2 regions of the Streptomyces nidicola genome follow, and region 1 is predicted to be linked to the other one. Evidence: riboswitches for the same ligand, from Rfam matches in the RefSeq annotation. Region 1 holds a riboswitch; the other holds the start of a gene.

Region 1 (7,724 bases):
AGCTTGCCGCGCACGGCCAGGTTCGCGTACTTGAAGGTGTCCTCGGGGACACGGTCGTCCAGGAGGACTGCGAGCCGGTCGGCCCAGCCCGCGAACTTTCCGTCGGGCCCGGGGTCACCGACTCCTTCGGTGAAGCTGTCGCCCACGGCCGCGTAGGACCGGATCGTGCCGTTGAGTGTCTCCGTGAGTGCTCTCGATTCGTTTGCCACGACCACACATCTTTCACCCTCGACTGTGACCTACGCGACCGTAGCCAGGGGTTGACGCGTGGTGAGATAACCCACTCGCCACCTGGGGAATAAGCGCGGGAACGCGAATGCGGCGCCCGGGGAGCTCTCCGGGCGCCGCATCGGGCGAGCGGTCGCGACCGCTACGAGATGTCTCAGGCGTTCACACCGTGCTCGCTCAGGTACGCGATCGGGTCGATGTCCGAGCCGTAGTCCGCGGTCGTGCGGACCTCGAAGTGCAGGTGCGGTCCGGTCACGTTGCCCGTCGCGCCGGACTTGGCGATCTCCTGGCCGGCCGTCACGGTGTCGCCCTGGGCGACGCCGATCGAGGACAGGTGGCCGTACTGGGAGAAGTGGCCGTCGGCGTGCTCGATGACGACCTCGTTGCCGTACGCGCCGCCCGAGCCGGTCGAGACGACGGTGCCGTCGGCGATCGACTTCACGGAGGTGCCGGTCGGCACCGAGAAGTCGGCGCCGGTGTGGCTGCCGCTGGACCACATGGAGCCGGAGTTGCCGTAGCCCGTGCCCTTGGCGCCGTCGACCGGCGCCACGTAGTCGCCGGAGGCGGTGGTCTTGGCGCTCGCCTGCGTGGCGGTGGCCGCGCCCTCGGAGCCGGAGCCGCTGGCGGCCGCGCCACCGATGGTGAGCTTGACGCCGATCTTGAGGTGGTCCGCGTCGGAGCCGACGGCGTCCTTGTTGTCCTCGTAGAGCTTCTTCCAGCCGCCGTCGACGTCCTGCGCCTTGGCGATCTTCGAGAGCGTGTCACCGGCCTTGACGGTGTACGTCGTGGCGTCGGCGGCGGGGGCGGACGTCGCGGCCTGCGCACCGGTGGCGCCCATCAGCGGCAGCGCGAGCGCGGCTCCACCGGCGGAGGCGACGGCGGCGACACGGGCGATGCGCTGGGAGGTCGAAAGGCGGTGCTTTCCCTTTGCGGGCATGCTGAATTTCCTCTCCGTCGCCTACGAGGTGAGCTGTCGGGTTCGGGCTGGAGATGCCCGGCCGCGCCCGGGGTACGGGCACGGCTTCACCCCAAGCCGCTTCGGGAAATCCCCTACGCGGCGTCTTGCGTGTGGGTCCCCCGCTCCTGCCGTGACGGGTAGTCGAAAGGAATCCGGGCGGCGGCAGGACTAGGCGTTCCGACCGGATTGATTGGTGACCGTAGGCGAACGGCAATGGCGACGACAAACCCCGAATTCATCTGCGGTGCCAATTCCTTGGGATCCTGAGGCTTCCCGGTGTAACCCTCCGTCGACATTCGCCGCTTTACCAACGCCATACCTTCGGGGATTACTGGGGCGGCAATCCCGGCCGCCCGCCACACAGCGTCACGAACATGAAGCCGGTCACGCACACGCCCACAAGCCCCTTCGATCCATGCACAGTTGGCACGGATCAGGGCGAATCGGATAGATGGTTGCCTGTGGAACCGATGTCGTATCGTCAGGAGCGCGCCCGCCGGCGACCCAACGCCGGTGCACCGATTGGGAGGAGCCCCTGTGACGCAGCACGCACCGTCCACCGAGCCCGAGCTGACCGGAGTGCGCAACTTCCGAGATGTGGGCGGCCTGCCCACCGTGGACGGCCGGCGCGTGCGCCAGGGCGTACTGTTCCGCAGCGGTCACCTCGCCCACGCCACGGCCGAGGACTCGGCCTTCCTCTCCTCCCTCGGCCTGCACACGGTCTTCGACTTCCGCAACTCCGCGGACCAGAAGCTGGAGGGCGCGGACGTCGAACTGCCCGGCGTGCGCAATCTGAACCTGCCGCTCAACGACCCGGCCGACGGCGCCGAATTCTGGACCATGGTCCGCGACGGCAACATCGACCAGCTGCGCCAGATCCTCTCCGAGGGCCGCGCGGCGAACCGGCTCGTCGAGTCCTACCGCACCATGATCAAGGAGCGCACCGCCGAGCACAGCCGCGTGCTGCACTCCCTCGCCGACGACAGCCTCCCCGCGCTGATGCACTGCGCGGCGGGCAAGGACCGCGCGGGCCTGTCGATCGCGGTGACACTGCTCGCGGTGGGCGTGGAGCGCGACGCCATCGAGGCGGACTACCTCAAGTCCAACGAGAAGCACCGCCGCTACAACGTGCGCCGCACCGCCACCGCGAAGGACGCCTACTCCCCCGAGATCATGGAGCTGCTCAGCCCGCTCTTCGACGCCCGCATCGAGTACCTCAACGCGGGCCTCGAGACGATCGACGAACTGTGGGGCAGCACCGACCGCTACCTCGAAGAGGGCCTGAAGCTCACCTCGGCGACGCGGGAGCGGCTGCGCGAGCGCCTTCTCGACTGAGGTCCGGCACCTGAGGCCCCCGGCGCCTGAGGCCCGGCACCTGAGGCCCCGGCACCGCCTTCTCGACCGAGGCCGGGGCCCGGGCCTGAGCCGCAGCCCCGAACCTCGGCCCCGTGTCCGACGTCACCCCTCCCTGTCGCGAAGTGCCGCGCGGGCAGGGAGGGTTACGGCGAGCAGCCCGAGGCACACCGCGCTCGCGGCGAACGTGCCGTACAGCAGCGGCGGTATGTACGGGGACTCCCCCGTCATGCCGCGCATCATCGGCGTCAGCGTGATCAGCGCGATGGCGGTGCCGAGCGCCACCCCCGCCGCCGACACCAGCAGGCTCTCCCAACGCAGCATCCGCAGCACCTGGCGGCGCGTGGAGCCGACGAGGCGGAGCACCGTCAGTTCGCGACGGCGGTCCAGGACCGTCATCACCAGGGTGTTGACCGCGGCGACGGCGGCGAAGCCGCCCAGGACCGCGGCCATCATGTAGTTGGACCAGGCGCCGAGTTCGCTGTCCGCGCTCTGCGCGACGGCATAGCCCGAGGCGTCGGTGACCTTGCCCAGTGCGGCGAGCGGCCCGACGTCGCCGCCGCGCACCAGCAGCGTGCCGTCGAAGCCCGAGGTGACGTGGCCGGCCAGGGACGCGCGGTCCATGGTCACCGCCGCAAGGCCGAGGCCCCGGCCGTAGACCGCGGCGACCTCCGGGCGGGCCTTCGTGCCGTCGGGAAGGTAGAGCGGCAGCCTGTCGCCGACCTGCACCTTCGCCGCCGTGGCAAGCGTCTTGTCGATGGCGATGCGGCCCGCGCCCACGCGGTCCAGGCTGCCGCCGCGCACATCCAGGTCCTGCACCTTGGCCAGCTCGGCGCCGGAGCCCGAGATGCCCTGCGTCGCCGTTGCCTGCAACGACGTCTCGCCGCCCGAGTCGACCGGCACGAGCACCTGCGTCTCGAGCAGGCTCACGGCCGCGTCCACGCCGGGAGCGCGGGCCGCCCGGTCGGCGGCGCCCGTGGGCAGTCCCGCCGGGTCGGTGACGACGTGGTCCGCCGTGATGCCCTCGCGCAACTGGTCCGCGGAGACCTTGCTCTCGCTCGTGTGCATGAACACCAGCGTCGAGGCGAAGGCCATCGCCAGCACGATCGGCGTGATCGCGGAGGCCAACCGGCGGGAATTCGTCCGGGAGTTGGCGGCCGCCAGCGAGGCCGAGGCGTCTCCCCCGCGCAGCAGCAGGCCGAAGAGCGCCGCGCACAGCCGTGCCACCAGCGGGCCGAGCAGCGCGACGGCGAGCATGAAGAGCATCACGACGCCGAGCGAGGCGTTCGCCGCGTCGGCTCCGGCGGTGGAGGCCGCGACGCCCGCGAGCGCCGAGCCGCCGCCGAGGGCCGCGACTCCGAGCACGGTACGGATGACGCCCGGGCGCAGCCGCTCCACCGAGGCCTCGGCGAGCGCCTGACCCGGCTTGATCCTCGCGGGCCTGCGCCCGGCGATCCACCCGGCGCCGAGCGCCGTGAGCAGCCCGGTCCCGACGGCGGCGACCAGCGGGATCCACGAGACGTGCAGCTCGACCGCCTGCGGGACGGCCCCGCGGTCCTTCAGCTGCCCGAACCACCAGTGCGCGAGCCCGATGCCCGGCAGGCACCCGAGCACCCCGGCGAGCGGCGCAACGAGCAGCGCCTCGGAGGCGACCGCACGGCGGATCTGCCGCGGCGTGGCGCCAACGGCACGCAGCAGCGCGAACTCGCGGGTGCGCTGGCCGACGGAGAGGGCGACCGTGCCGGCCGCGGTGAAGACGGCGACCAGCGTGGCGATCCCGCCGAAGGAGCCGCCGAGCGCGGTGAGGTTCTCCTTGGCGTAGGCCAGGCCGTGGTCCTCGACCTCGCCGCGGTCGTCACCGGTGAGCACCTGCGCGCCGGAGCCGGTCAGTGCCTTCTCGACAGCGGTGGCGAGGGCGCCGGTGTCGGCGCCGTCCTTGGCCAGTACGGCGATGGCCTCGGCCTTGCCGGGGTGCCCGGACAGCGCGGGGGCCTCCGCGTCGGCGAACCAGGCCGTGGCCCCGCCGCCCGCCGCCTTGCCTGCCCCTGCGGTGTCCCCGGCCCCGGCCCTGGCAAGACCGGACACCCTGAACTCCGCGCGCCCCGCCGCCGTTTCAAGCGCGACGGTGTCGCCGACGTGGGCCTTCGCGGTGCGGGCCGCGGCGGCGTCGAGCGCCACCTCTCCCGTGCGCGGCGCGGCGCCCGCGGACAGCGCGGTCCCGGTGAAAGCGTGCGAGCCCCAGCCGTGGCCGGTGAGCGCGCTCGACGAGGTGGAGCTCTGCCGCACCGGGAAGGTGAAGTCCGCCACCGCAGCCTCGACGCCGGGCGCCCGGGCCGCCTTCGCCGCGAGCCCCGCGTCCACGCGCGCGGTGTCCGGCAGCGGGTACGTGGTCTCTTCAGGACCGTCGACGGTGTCGGTGACGACCCGCGCGGACTGGTCCGCCGCCGCCACGACCGGCGCCTTCGCGTACCGCTGCGCCGGAACCGACGCACGTACGCCGGTCTCCAGCAGGGTGCCGCAGGCCGCGACGATCAGCGCCGACATCAGCAGCGCGACGAACGTGCCAGCGAACGAGGCGGGCTTGAAGCGCACAGCCGCACGCGCGAGGCCGTTGGGGGCAAGGCTCCTCATGCCGCCGCCCCCGCCATCGCGCCCGCGCGGGAGGAACGGACGGCGAGCGTCGCCATCCGCGCGGCGATCTGCTCCGCCGAACCGCGCTCCAGGCTGTCGGCGAAAGCGCCGTCGGCGAGGAACAGCACGCGGTCGGCCCAGGCGGCCGCGGTCGGATCGTGGGTGACCATGACGACGGTGGCGCCGAGGTGGTCGACGGCGTTGCGGAGCAGGCCCAGGACCTCCGCCGCGGTGCCGGTGTCGAGGGCGCCGGTGGGCTCGTCCGCGAACACCACGTCGGGGCTCGTGACCAGGGCGCGGGCGACGGCCACCCGCTGCTGCTGGCCACCGGAGAGCTCGCCGGGCCGGCGCCGCGCCTTGTCCGCGAGCCCGACCTGCGCCAGCATCGCGGCCGCCCGGCGGCGGTCCTGGCGGCGCCCGGCGAGCCGCATGGGCAGCAGCACGTTCTGCTCCACGGTCAGCGACGGCAGCAGGTTGAACGCCTGGAAGACGAAGCCGAGGCGGCTGCGGCGCAGCTCGGTGAGCCGGTTCTCGCTCATGCCGGTGATCTCCGTGCCACCAAGGTGCACGGATCCCGCCGACGGCCGGTCGAGCCCGGCGGCGCACTGCAGGAAGGTGGACTTGCCGGACCCGGACGGCCCCATCACGGCCGTGAACGTGCCGCGCGGCAGAGCGAGGTTGACGCCCGCGAGAGCGTGCACCGCACCGGCCCCGCGCCCGTACTGCCGCCGCACACCGCGCAGTTCGACAGCGAGACCCGGCGTGCCGGCCCGTGCCTCCGGCCGGTCGTCCTCGATCGTCCGCTGCTTGCCCCTGCGTAGCCTCATGGCCCTGTCCCGCCCTCTCGTACTTTTCCTCGCTCTGACGGGGAGGAGTGTGCGAGAACGGCCGGGCGCCTGGCGTCATACCCAGGAGCCAACATGGAGGTGCTACCGCAGTAGGGGGTCCCGCCTCACGCGGCCCCGCCTCACGCGGACCGCCCCACGGCGCACCGCCTCACTGATTCCCGCCCAGCGTGAACAGCAAGTAGATGAATCCGGCCAGCGCGTGCCCGGCGAAGACGTACACGAGGACCCGGATCAGAATGCCGCGCGGCAGCTTGTCCTCGATCTGGCGGCGGGCCGGGCCCGGGGTCGGCCCGGTCGTGTCAGGCGTGTGAGCCGCATCGGACGTGTCAGCCATGGCGGGTCTCCTTTAGCGGTCCCGCCGACGGCCCGAGGCACAGTGCGGCCGTCGGGCTCTGCAGCAGGGTGTGGACGAACAGGAAGTCGACGCCGCCCGGGTCGACGGCGGCAATCCGGTGCGGGGTCAGCGAGTCGAAGTGGGAGCTGTCGCCCGGGTCGAGCCGGTAGGACGTGTCCCCGAGCCGCAGCCGCAGGCGCCCCGACAGGACGTACAGCCACTCCTCCCCCGGATGCACGCGCACGACGTCGCCCTGGGACCCGTACGGCGCGTGCACCTGCAACGCCTGCATCCCGCGGCCGGGCGACCCGGCCTGCCGGTACGTCCAGCCCCCGGCCTCGGTGGCTTCCATCGTGCCGCCGCGCACGACCGCGTCCCGGTCGGCGGGGGTCTCGCCGAGCAGTTCGGATACGGTCGTACCGTAGATACGGGCGAGTGAGAGCAGCATCGGGAGCGAGGGCTGACGCTGTCCGGTCTCCAGGCGGGAGAGGTGCGCCGGGGACAGGCCGGCGGATCCGGCGGCGACCTCCAGGGTGAGGGCCGCGCGGCGGCGCAGTTCGCGGAGCTGGGGCGCGACGGCGGGAAGTTCCGGGGGTTCCGGGACCTCCGCACCGTCGACCTCGTCCGGCTGGTCCGGCTCGTCCGGCGAGAGGGCAGGGCTCATGCTCTCGATTCAGCCAGAGCCGTGCCCCTCCGGCAACTTTCTTGCCTCAGAGGCAAACGCCATGGCGAGAACCACGACAAAAGCCACCGCCCCGAGCCACCGACACCCTCAGCGGTTCGCCACCGCCTGCTTGACCAGCGTCTTGCCGAAGTCCCACATCAGCCCGCCCCCACTGTGCGCGTCGTCCATGACCGCCGTGAACGCCTCGACGAAGCGCTCGACGTCGGCCTCGTTCACCACGAGCGGCGGGATCAGTTTGATGACTTCGAGGTGGTCGCCGGAGACCTGGGTCAGGATCCGGTGCTTCTGGAGCAGCGGCACCACGACCATCTGCGCGAACAGGCCCTTGCGCGCGGCCTGCAGCATCGTCCAACGGCTGCGGAGCTTCAGGGACTTGGGCCGCCCGAACTCGATGCCGATCATGAGCCCGCGCCCGCGCACGTCGCTCAACAGCTCGTAGCGGTCGATGAGTTCGGCGAGCCGGGACCTCAGCAGCTCGCCCATCGCCCGCGCGTTCGCGACCGTCTCCTCGTCCTCCATGACGGACAGGACCGCGAGGCCCGCCGCCATCGCCTGCGCGTTGGAGCCGAAGCTCGCCGAGTGGACGAGGACCCGGTCCATGGAGGAGTAGACCTTCTTGAAGATCCAGTCCTTGCCGAGCGTCGCGCCGACCGGCACATACCCGCCCGACAGCGCCTTGGCGACGCA
Region 2 (7,724 bases), 910 kb from region 1:
TGCCGAAGGACTCCTCCATGGCCGTCAGCTTGTAGAGCTGCTCCAGGACGGCCTCCGGCACGAAGCCGTTCTTGATCTCGATGACCAGGCGCAGGCCGTGCTCGCGGTCCGTGAGGTCCTTGACGTCGGCGATGCCCTGGAGCTTCTTGGAACCGACCAGTTCCTTGATCTTCGAGATGACCTTCTCGGGGCCGACCGCGAAGGGCAGCTCGGTGACGACGAGGCCCTTGCGGCGCGCCGTCACGTTCTCCACGGAGACCGTCGAGCGGATCTTGAACGTGCCGCGGCCCGTCTCGTACGCGTCCCTGATGCCGGACAGGCCGACGATCCGGCCGCCCGTCGGGAGGTCGGGCCCCGGAACGTACTTCATGAGCGTGTCGAGGTCGGCGCCCGGGTGCCGGATCAAGTGCCGCGCGGCGGCGATCACTTCACCCAGGTTGTGCGGCGCCATGTTCGTCGCCATGCCGACCGCGATGCCCGACGCGCCGTTCACCAGCAGGTTCGGGTACGCCGCCGGGAGGACGATCGGCTCCTGCTCCTGGCCGTCGTAGTTCGCGACGAAGTCGACCGTGTTCTCGTCGATCGACTCGGTCATGAGGGACGCGGCGGCGTCCGGGCGGCACTCGGTGTAACGCATGGCGGCGGGGCGGTCGTCATTGCCCAGGGAGCCGAAGTTCCCGTGCCCGTCCACCAGCGGGACGCGCATGGAGAACGGCTGGGCGAGGCGCACCAGTGCGTCGTAGATCGACGAGTCGCCATGGGGGTGCAACTTACCCATGACCTCGCCGACGACGCGGGCGCACTTCACGAAGCCGCGCTCGGGGCGCAGGCCCATCTCGTTCATCTGGTAGACGATCCGACGGTGGACGGGCTTCATCCCGTCGCGGGCGTCGGGCAGGGCGCGTGAGTAGATGACCGAGTACGCGTACTCCAGGTAGGAGCCCTGCATTTCGTCGACCACGTCGACGTCGAGGATCTTCTCCTCGAAGTCGTCGGGCGGCGGGGTCTTCGTGCTGCGGCGGGCCATCGCTGCTGCGGCTCCTTCACCTACAAGAACGGTTACATGAACGGGAACTGTCGCGGACCATTGTGGACCGCCGCACTGACAACGCCGCTCGCGGCCCTTCAGTACCGGGTGTCGCGCGGCCCCGAGAGGGCCGACTGCTCGCTCACGGCGTAGCCCCGGCGGGAACTTCGCCAGGTGCCAGCACGCTTGCATACAGTGGCAGCACTCGCAGCAGTTCAGTGTTCCAGGACTTGGTTCCATGACCTGGTTCCAGGACCTGCCGCAGTCCAGAGCTCACCGCGAATTCGCGTTGCACCGCGATCGAAGGGACGTACATGCCCATGGGTCACACGGCCACCGCCGAGGCCGGCTCCGGCGGCCTGACAGCGACCGAGCACCGGCTGGCCAACGGCCTGCGCGTGGTGCTCTCCGAGGATCACCTGACCCCGGTCGCGGCGGTCTGCCTCTGGTACGACGTCGGCTCGCGCCACGAGGTCAAGGGCCGTACGGGCCTGGCTCACCTCTTCGAGCACCTGATGTTCCAGGGCTCGAAGCAGGTGCACGGCAACGGGCACTTCGAGTTCGTCCAGGGCGCGGGCGGCTCGCTCAACGGTACGACGAGCTTCGAGCGCACCAACTACTTCGAGACCATGCCCGCCCACCAGCTGGAGCTCGCGCTGTGGCTGGAGGCCGACCGCATGGGCTCGCTCCTCACGGCCCTTGACGACGAGTCGATGGAGAACCAGCGGGACGTCGTGAAGAACGAGCGGCGCCAGCGTTACGACAACGTGCCCTACGGCACGGCGTTCGAGAAGCTGACCGCCCTCATGTACCCCGAGGGGCACCCGTACCACCACACGCCCATCGGCTCCATGGCCGACCTGGACGCGGCCACCCTCGAAGACGCGCGGAACTTCTTCCGCACTTACTACGCGCCCAACAACGCGGTGCTGTCGATCGTCGGCGACATCGACCCGGAGCAGACGCTGGCCTGGGTCGAGCGGTACTTCGGCTCGATCCCCGGCCATGACGGCAAGCCCGCCCCGCGCGACGGTGCCCTCCCGGAGGTCATCGGCGAGCAGCAGCGCGAGGTCGTCGAGGAGGAGGTCCCGGCGCGCGCCCTGATGTCGGCCTACCGGCTCCCGCAGGACGGCACGCGCGCGTGCGACGCCGCCGACCTCGCCCTCACCGTCCTCGGCGGCGGCGAGTCCTCGCGCCTGTACAACCGGCTCGTACGCCGTGACCGCACCGCCGTGGCGGCCGGTTTCGGTCTGCTGCGCCTCGCCGGAGCGCCCTCCCTGGGCTGGCTGGACGTGAAGACCTCCGGAGACGTCGAGGTGCCGGTCATCGAGGCCGCCGTCGACGAGGAGCTCGCCCGGTTCGCCGAGGAGGGCCCGAGCCCCGAGGAAATGGAGCGCGCCCAGGCGCAGTTGGAGCGCGAGTGGCTGGACCGCCTGGGCACGGTCTCGGGGCGCGCCGACGAGCTGTGCCGCTACGCCGTCCTGTTCGGCGACCCGCAGCTCGCCCTGACCGCCGTGGGGCGCGTCCTGGACGTGACCGCCGAGGAGGTCCAGGAGATCGCCAAGGCGCGCCTGCGTCCCGACAACCGCGCGTCCCTCGTGTACGAGCCGACCGCGCCCGCCGACACCGAGAACGCCGAGATCGCCGAGGAGGCGGGCCAGTGACCGAGCAGCTCGCGAACATGGACTTCCACCCGCGGCCGCAGGCGGGGGAGCCCAAGCCCTGGGCGTTCCCGGCCCCGGAGCGCGGCGCGCTCCCCAACGGCCTGACGGTGCTGCGCTGCCACCGGCCGGGACAGCAGGTCATCGCCGTGGAGGTGCACCTGGACGCACCGCTTGACGCGGAACCGAAGGGCCTCGACGGCGTCTCGACGATCATGGCGCGTGCCTTCAACGAAGGCACGGACAAGCACTCCGCCGAGGAGTTCGCCGCCGAGCTGGAGCGCTGCGGCGCCACGATGGACGCGCACGCCGACCACCCCGGCGTCCGTGCCTCCCTCGAAGTGCCGGCCTCCCGCCTCTCCAAGGGCCTCGCCCTCCTGGCCGACGCGCTGCGGGCCCCCGCCTTCGACGACAGCGAGATCGAGCGGCTCGTCCGCAACCGCCTGGACGAGATCCCGCACGAGGCCGCCAACCCGGCCCGGCGCGCCGCCAAGGAGCTCTCCAAGCAGCTCTTCCCTGCCGACGCGCGTATGTCGCGCCCGCGCCAGGGCACCGAGGAGACCGTCTCGGCCATCGACGCGGCGGCCGTGCGCGCCTTCTACGACCGGCACGTACGCCCCGCCACCGCCACGGCCGTCGTCGTGGGTGACCTGAGGGGCATCGACCTGGACGCCCTCCTCGCCGACACGCTCGGCGCCTGGACCGGCGACACCGCCGAGCCGCGCCCCGTGCCGCCGGTCGTCGCCGACGACACCGGCCGCGTGATCATCGTGGACCGTCCCGGTGCCGTGCAGACGCAGTTGCTCATGGGCCGGGTCGGACCGGACAAGCACGACCGTGTGTGGGCCGCGCAGATCCTCGGCACGTACTGCCTGGGCGGCACCCTCACGTCGCGCCTGGACCGCGTCCTGCGCGAGGAGAAGGGCTACACCTACGGAGTGCGCTCCTTCGCCCAGGTGCTGCGCTCCGCGCCCGACGGCAGCGGCGCCGCGATGCTCGCCATCAGCGGCTCGGTGGACACTCCGAACACCGGGCCCGCGCTCGACGACCTGTGGAAGGTCCTGCGCACGCTGGCGGCCGAGGGGCTCACGGATGCCGAACGGGACACCGCCGTACAGAACTTGGTGGGCGTGGCCCCGCTGAAGTTCGAGACCGCGGCGGCTGTCGCGAGCACCCTCGCCGACCAGGTCGAGCAGCACCTGCCGGACGACTTCCAGGCGCAAGTGTACCGGCAACTGGCCGCCACGGGCACCGTGGAGGCCACGGCCGCCGTCGTGAGCGCGTTCCCGGCGGGCCGCCTGGTGACGATCCTGGTGGGTGACGCCGCGCAGATCGAGGAGCCGGTCAAGGCGCTCGGCATCGGCGAGGTCACGGTGGTCGAGAGCTGAGCTCGTCTCCCGCGGCACACCACGAAGCCCCGGCGCCGGCATCGGCGGCCGGGGCTTCGTGGCGTCCGTCACGGTCGTCTTCAATCACCACACGCTCGCAAATGTCCGAATTGATGTGGTGGTTGCCTGTCTGCCCTGTGGCGTGCACTACAAAAGCCGGGTTCTGTTTGTCGATCCAAAGACGCCCCGCTTAGCGTTCCCTCCGGCTGTCCGCCAGACGTACGTCGCGCCCGCGACACCGGACAGTCATCGCCGAGTCCCCATGGTGCGAGCCAGGGGAGCCGGGGACCCACCGAAGTCCCTGGGGTGAATCGGGCGCTCTTCCCGTAAGGGGAGGGGGCCTGTAGGAGACCTTCCTGCTCCGAACCCGTCAGCTAACCCGGTAGGCGAGAAGGAAGGAAAGGACCAGCCACTTCATGGCGTTCACCCGTGCCACCGGGAAGCACCGCCGTCCCAGCCGCCTGACGCGTACCACCGCTCAGGTCGCCGGCGTCGCCGCGATCACCACGACGGGCGTGGTGGGCGGCCTCGCCGCCCCCGCACTCGCCGCCGACACCGCGGTAGCCCCGCACGACGGCCTCACGCAGGCCGTGGCCATCGGCGACTCCCTGGCCGAGCAGATCGACGCGCAGGCCACCGCGCAGCAGAAGGCCGCCGCCAAGGCGAAGGCCGAGGCCGAGGCCAAGAAGAAGGCCGCGGAGGCCAAGCGCAAGGCCGAGGCGGAGGCCAAGAAGCGGGCCGCCGAGAAGGCCGAGAAGGAGCGCGAGGCCAAGGAGCGCGCCGCCCGCGAGGCCGAGCGCAAGCGCCTGAACAGCTTCGTGTCGCCGATCTCCGGCTCGTACGTCTCCACGGCCTACCAGGCCGGCAGCGGACTGTGGTCCTCCGGCAGCCACACCGGCATCGACTTCCACGCCTCCAGCGGCACTTCGGTGCACGCGGTCGGCATGGGCACCGTCGTCGAGGCCGGCTGGGGCGGCGCGTACGGCAACAACGTCGTGATCAAGATGAAGGACGGTACGTACACCCAGTACGGTCACATGTCCTCGATCGGCGTCTCCGTCGGCCAGGACGTCACCCCCGGCCAGCAGATCGGCCTCTCCGGAGCCACCGGCAACGTCACGGGCCCGCACCTCCACTTCGAGGCCCGCACCGGCCCCGACTACGGCTCGGACATCGACCCCGTCGCGTACCTGCGCCAGCACGGTGTGAACGTCTGACCCGTCAGCCACACTCCACGAAAGCCCCGGCTCACCGAGCCGGGGCTTTCGCGTGTGCGGGTCTGCACTGTCCAAAAAATATCCCTGGATTCAGTTCCCTCGTCGGAAATTCAAGCCCGGTGGAATAGAGTCACCGGGTAAACGTTCCGGCCACGTGTCATTCGCGCTTGACCGGGCGTCAATCGGCCGCGTATCGCGGGCATTGAGGCGGAGGTCGAGTCATGCGCATTCCCGCGCAGTCGGTATGCACAGCGATCCGTGACGACATCGTCGCCGGCGTCTACGAGCGCGGCGGCAGGCTCACCGAGGAACTGCTCGCGCGTCGCTACGGGGTCTCGCGCGTGCCCGTCCGTGAGGCGCTGCGCACCCTGGAGGCGGAGGGGTTCGTCGTCACGCGCAGGCACGCGGGCGCGTGCGTGGCCGAACCCACCGAGCGGGAGGCGGCCGACCTCCTGGAGATCCGCATGCTGCTCGAACCCATGGGCGCCGCCCGCGCCGCGCAGCGCCGCACCGAGGCCCACCTCAAGGTGCTGCGTGGCCTGGTCAGGCTGGGTCAGGAGCGCTCCCGACGGGGCCAGAGCGAGGATCTGCGCTCCCTCGGCAGCTGGTTCCACGAGACGCTCGCGCAGGCCTCCGGCAGTCCCGGCCTGATCACCCTGCTCACCCAGCTCCGCCACAAGATCGCCTGGATGTACGCCGTGGAGAGCCCGGCCCGGCCGGCCGAGTCCTGGGCCGAGCACGGCGCCATCGTCGACGCCGTGGCGCGCGGCGACGCGGAGCGTGCCCGCGCCCTGGCCACCCTGCACGCGGAGCGTGCGACGGCCGCCCACAGGCTGCGCGTCCCCCGCGCGGGCGAGCATGTGAGGACTTCGCAACATGCAGTCAACACGGTGGGGCGCCAGGTTTAACAACAGCGCCGTATACAAAGAAGTGCACTATTCGGTGAATGGGTTGAACGGGGTGCGGATGAATTTCCGCTGCCTATTTCCCGCCGCCCAATTCGCGCCGCAATAGCGAACGGGCGTGCCGCAATTGTGAACGAACGTGCCACAATAGCGAACGAAAAAGCCGCGCGTCCCGAAGGGGAACGCGCGGCTCAGCCGTACTGCTTTTGTCTTTGTGTCAGACGGTCTCGGGAAGCTCCTCGAGCCCCTCGGCGACCAGCTTCGCCAGACGGTCGAGCGCGGCGTCCGCACCCTCGGCGTCGGAAGCCAGCACGATCTCCTCGCCGCCCTGCGCGCCCAGGCCGAGCACGGCCAGCATGGAGGCGGCGTTGACGGGGTTGCCGTCGGCCTTGGCGATCGTCACGGGAACGCCGGCGGCCGTGGCAGCGCGGACGAAGATGGAAGCGGGGCGGGCGTGGAGGCCCTCGGCCCAGCCGACGTTGACGCGGCGCTCAGCCATGTGATGCTGCCCTTCAGGTGTCTCACGGTTGTCTAGACCAGTGTTCCATATCGGGAGGCGTGCGTGACGCGGACCCAGGTCCTCACCGGCACGGCCCTTCGGTCCTCCATAGGGTGCCCTCCGTACGCACGGGCCGCGACCCGTACGACCGACCGTCATCTGTCGGTGCCCGGCCCTACCCTTGCGGCATGGAGACCCCGTCGGACCGCCATGCGTACCCCGCCCACTGGGAGGCCGACGTGGTGCTGCGCGACGGCGGCACCGCGCGGATCAGGCCCATCACGACCGCGGACGCCGAGCATCTGACCAGCTTCTACGAGCAGGTCTCGGACGAGTCGAAGTACTACCGCTTCTTCGCGCCCTACCCCCGCCTGTCCGCCAAGGACGTGCACCGCTTCACCCATCACGACTACGTGGACAGGGTCGGTCTCGCGGTCACGGTGGGCGGCGAGTTCATCGCCACGGTGCGCTACGACCGGATCAACGAGCAGGGCATGTCGGCTACCGCGCCCGCCGACGAGGCGGAGGTCGCCTTCCTCGTGCAGGACGCCCACCAGGGCCGGGGCGTCGCCTCCGCCCTCCTGGAGCACATCGCGGCCGTCGCCCGCGAGCGGGGCATCCGCCGGTTCGCCGCCGAGGTGCTGCCCGCCAACAGCAAGATGATCAAGGTGTTCCGGGACGCCGGATACACGCAGAAGCGCAGCTTCGAGGACGGCGTGGTCCGCCTGGAGTTCGACATCGAGCCCACGGAGGCCTCGCTCGCGGTGCAGCACGCGCGCGAGCAGCGCGCCGAGGCCCGCTCGGTGCAGCGCCTGCTCGCTCCCGGCTCCGTCGCCGTGATCGGCGTGGGACGCGCGGCCGGAGGAGTGGGCCGCAGCGTTCTCGACAACCTGAAGGACGCGGGCTTCACCGGCCGCCTGTACGCGGTGAACCAGGCGTTCGGGGATGACGTCACCGAGATCGACGGCGTGCCCGCGCACCGCTCCGTACGCGACATCGACCCGGCGGAGACGGTCGACCTGGCCGT

Evidence for each region. A riboswitch is a leader RNA that binds a small molecule or an ion and turns the genes downstream of it on or off. The one in region 1 is predicted to bind cyclic di-AMP.
Region 2: another riboswitch for cyclic di-AMP. It lies ahead of ACOKM3_RS12790 (M23 family metallopeptidase); the one in region 1 lies ahead of ACOKM3_RS08945 (M23 family metallopeptidase).

The regions. Positions count from the first base shown of each region.
Region 1 is NZ_JBNBPI010000001.1:1,907,355-1,915,078, forward strand. It holds gene ACOKM3_RS08940 (SGNH/GDSL hydrolase family protein) at 1-164, opposite strand, end outside; gene ACOKM3_RS08945 (M23 family metallopeptidase) at 383-1,165, opposite strand; cyclic di-AMP (ydaO/yuaA leader) riboswitch at 1,169-1,340, opposite strand; gene ACOKM3_RS08950 (tyrosine-protein phosphatase) at 1,724-2,521, shown strand; gene ACOKM3_RS08955 (FtsX-like permease family protein) at 2,645-5,170, opposite strand; gene ACOKM3_RS08960 (ABC transporter ATP-binding protein) at 5,167-5,997, opposite strand; gene ACOKM3_RS08965 (DUF6126 family protein) at 6,167-6,352, opposite strand; gene ACOKM3_RS08970 (helix-turn-helix domain-containing protein) at 6,345-7,016, opposite strand; gene ACOKM3_RS08975 (aspartate aminotransferase family protein) at 7,125-7,724, opposite strand, start outside.
Region 2 is NZ_JBNBPI010000001.1:2,817,111-2,824,834, reverse strand. It holds gene ACOKM3_RS12805 (DNA gyrase/topoisomerase IV subunit A) at 1-1,027, opposite strand, end outside; gene ACOKM3_RS12800 (M16 family metallopeptidase) at 1,348-2,691, shown strand; gene ACOKM3_RS12795 (M16 family metallopeptidase) at 2,709-4,076, shown strand; cyclic di-AMP (ydaO/yuaA leader) riboswitch at 4,317-4,480, shown strand; gene ACOKM3_RS12790 (M23 family metallopeptidase) at 4,493-5,293, shown strand; gene ACOKM3_RS12785 (GntR family transcriptional regulator) at 5,515-6,201, shown strand; gene ACOKM3_RS12780 (HPr family phosphocarrier protein) at 6,416-6,697, opposite strand; gene ACOKM3_RS12775 (bifunctional acetate--CoA ligase family protein/GNAT family N-acetyltransferase) at 6,886-7,724, shown strand, end outside.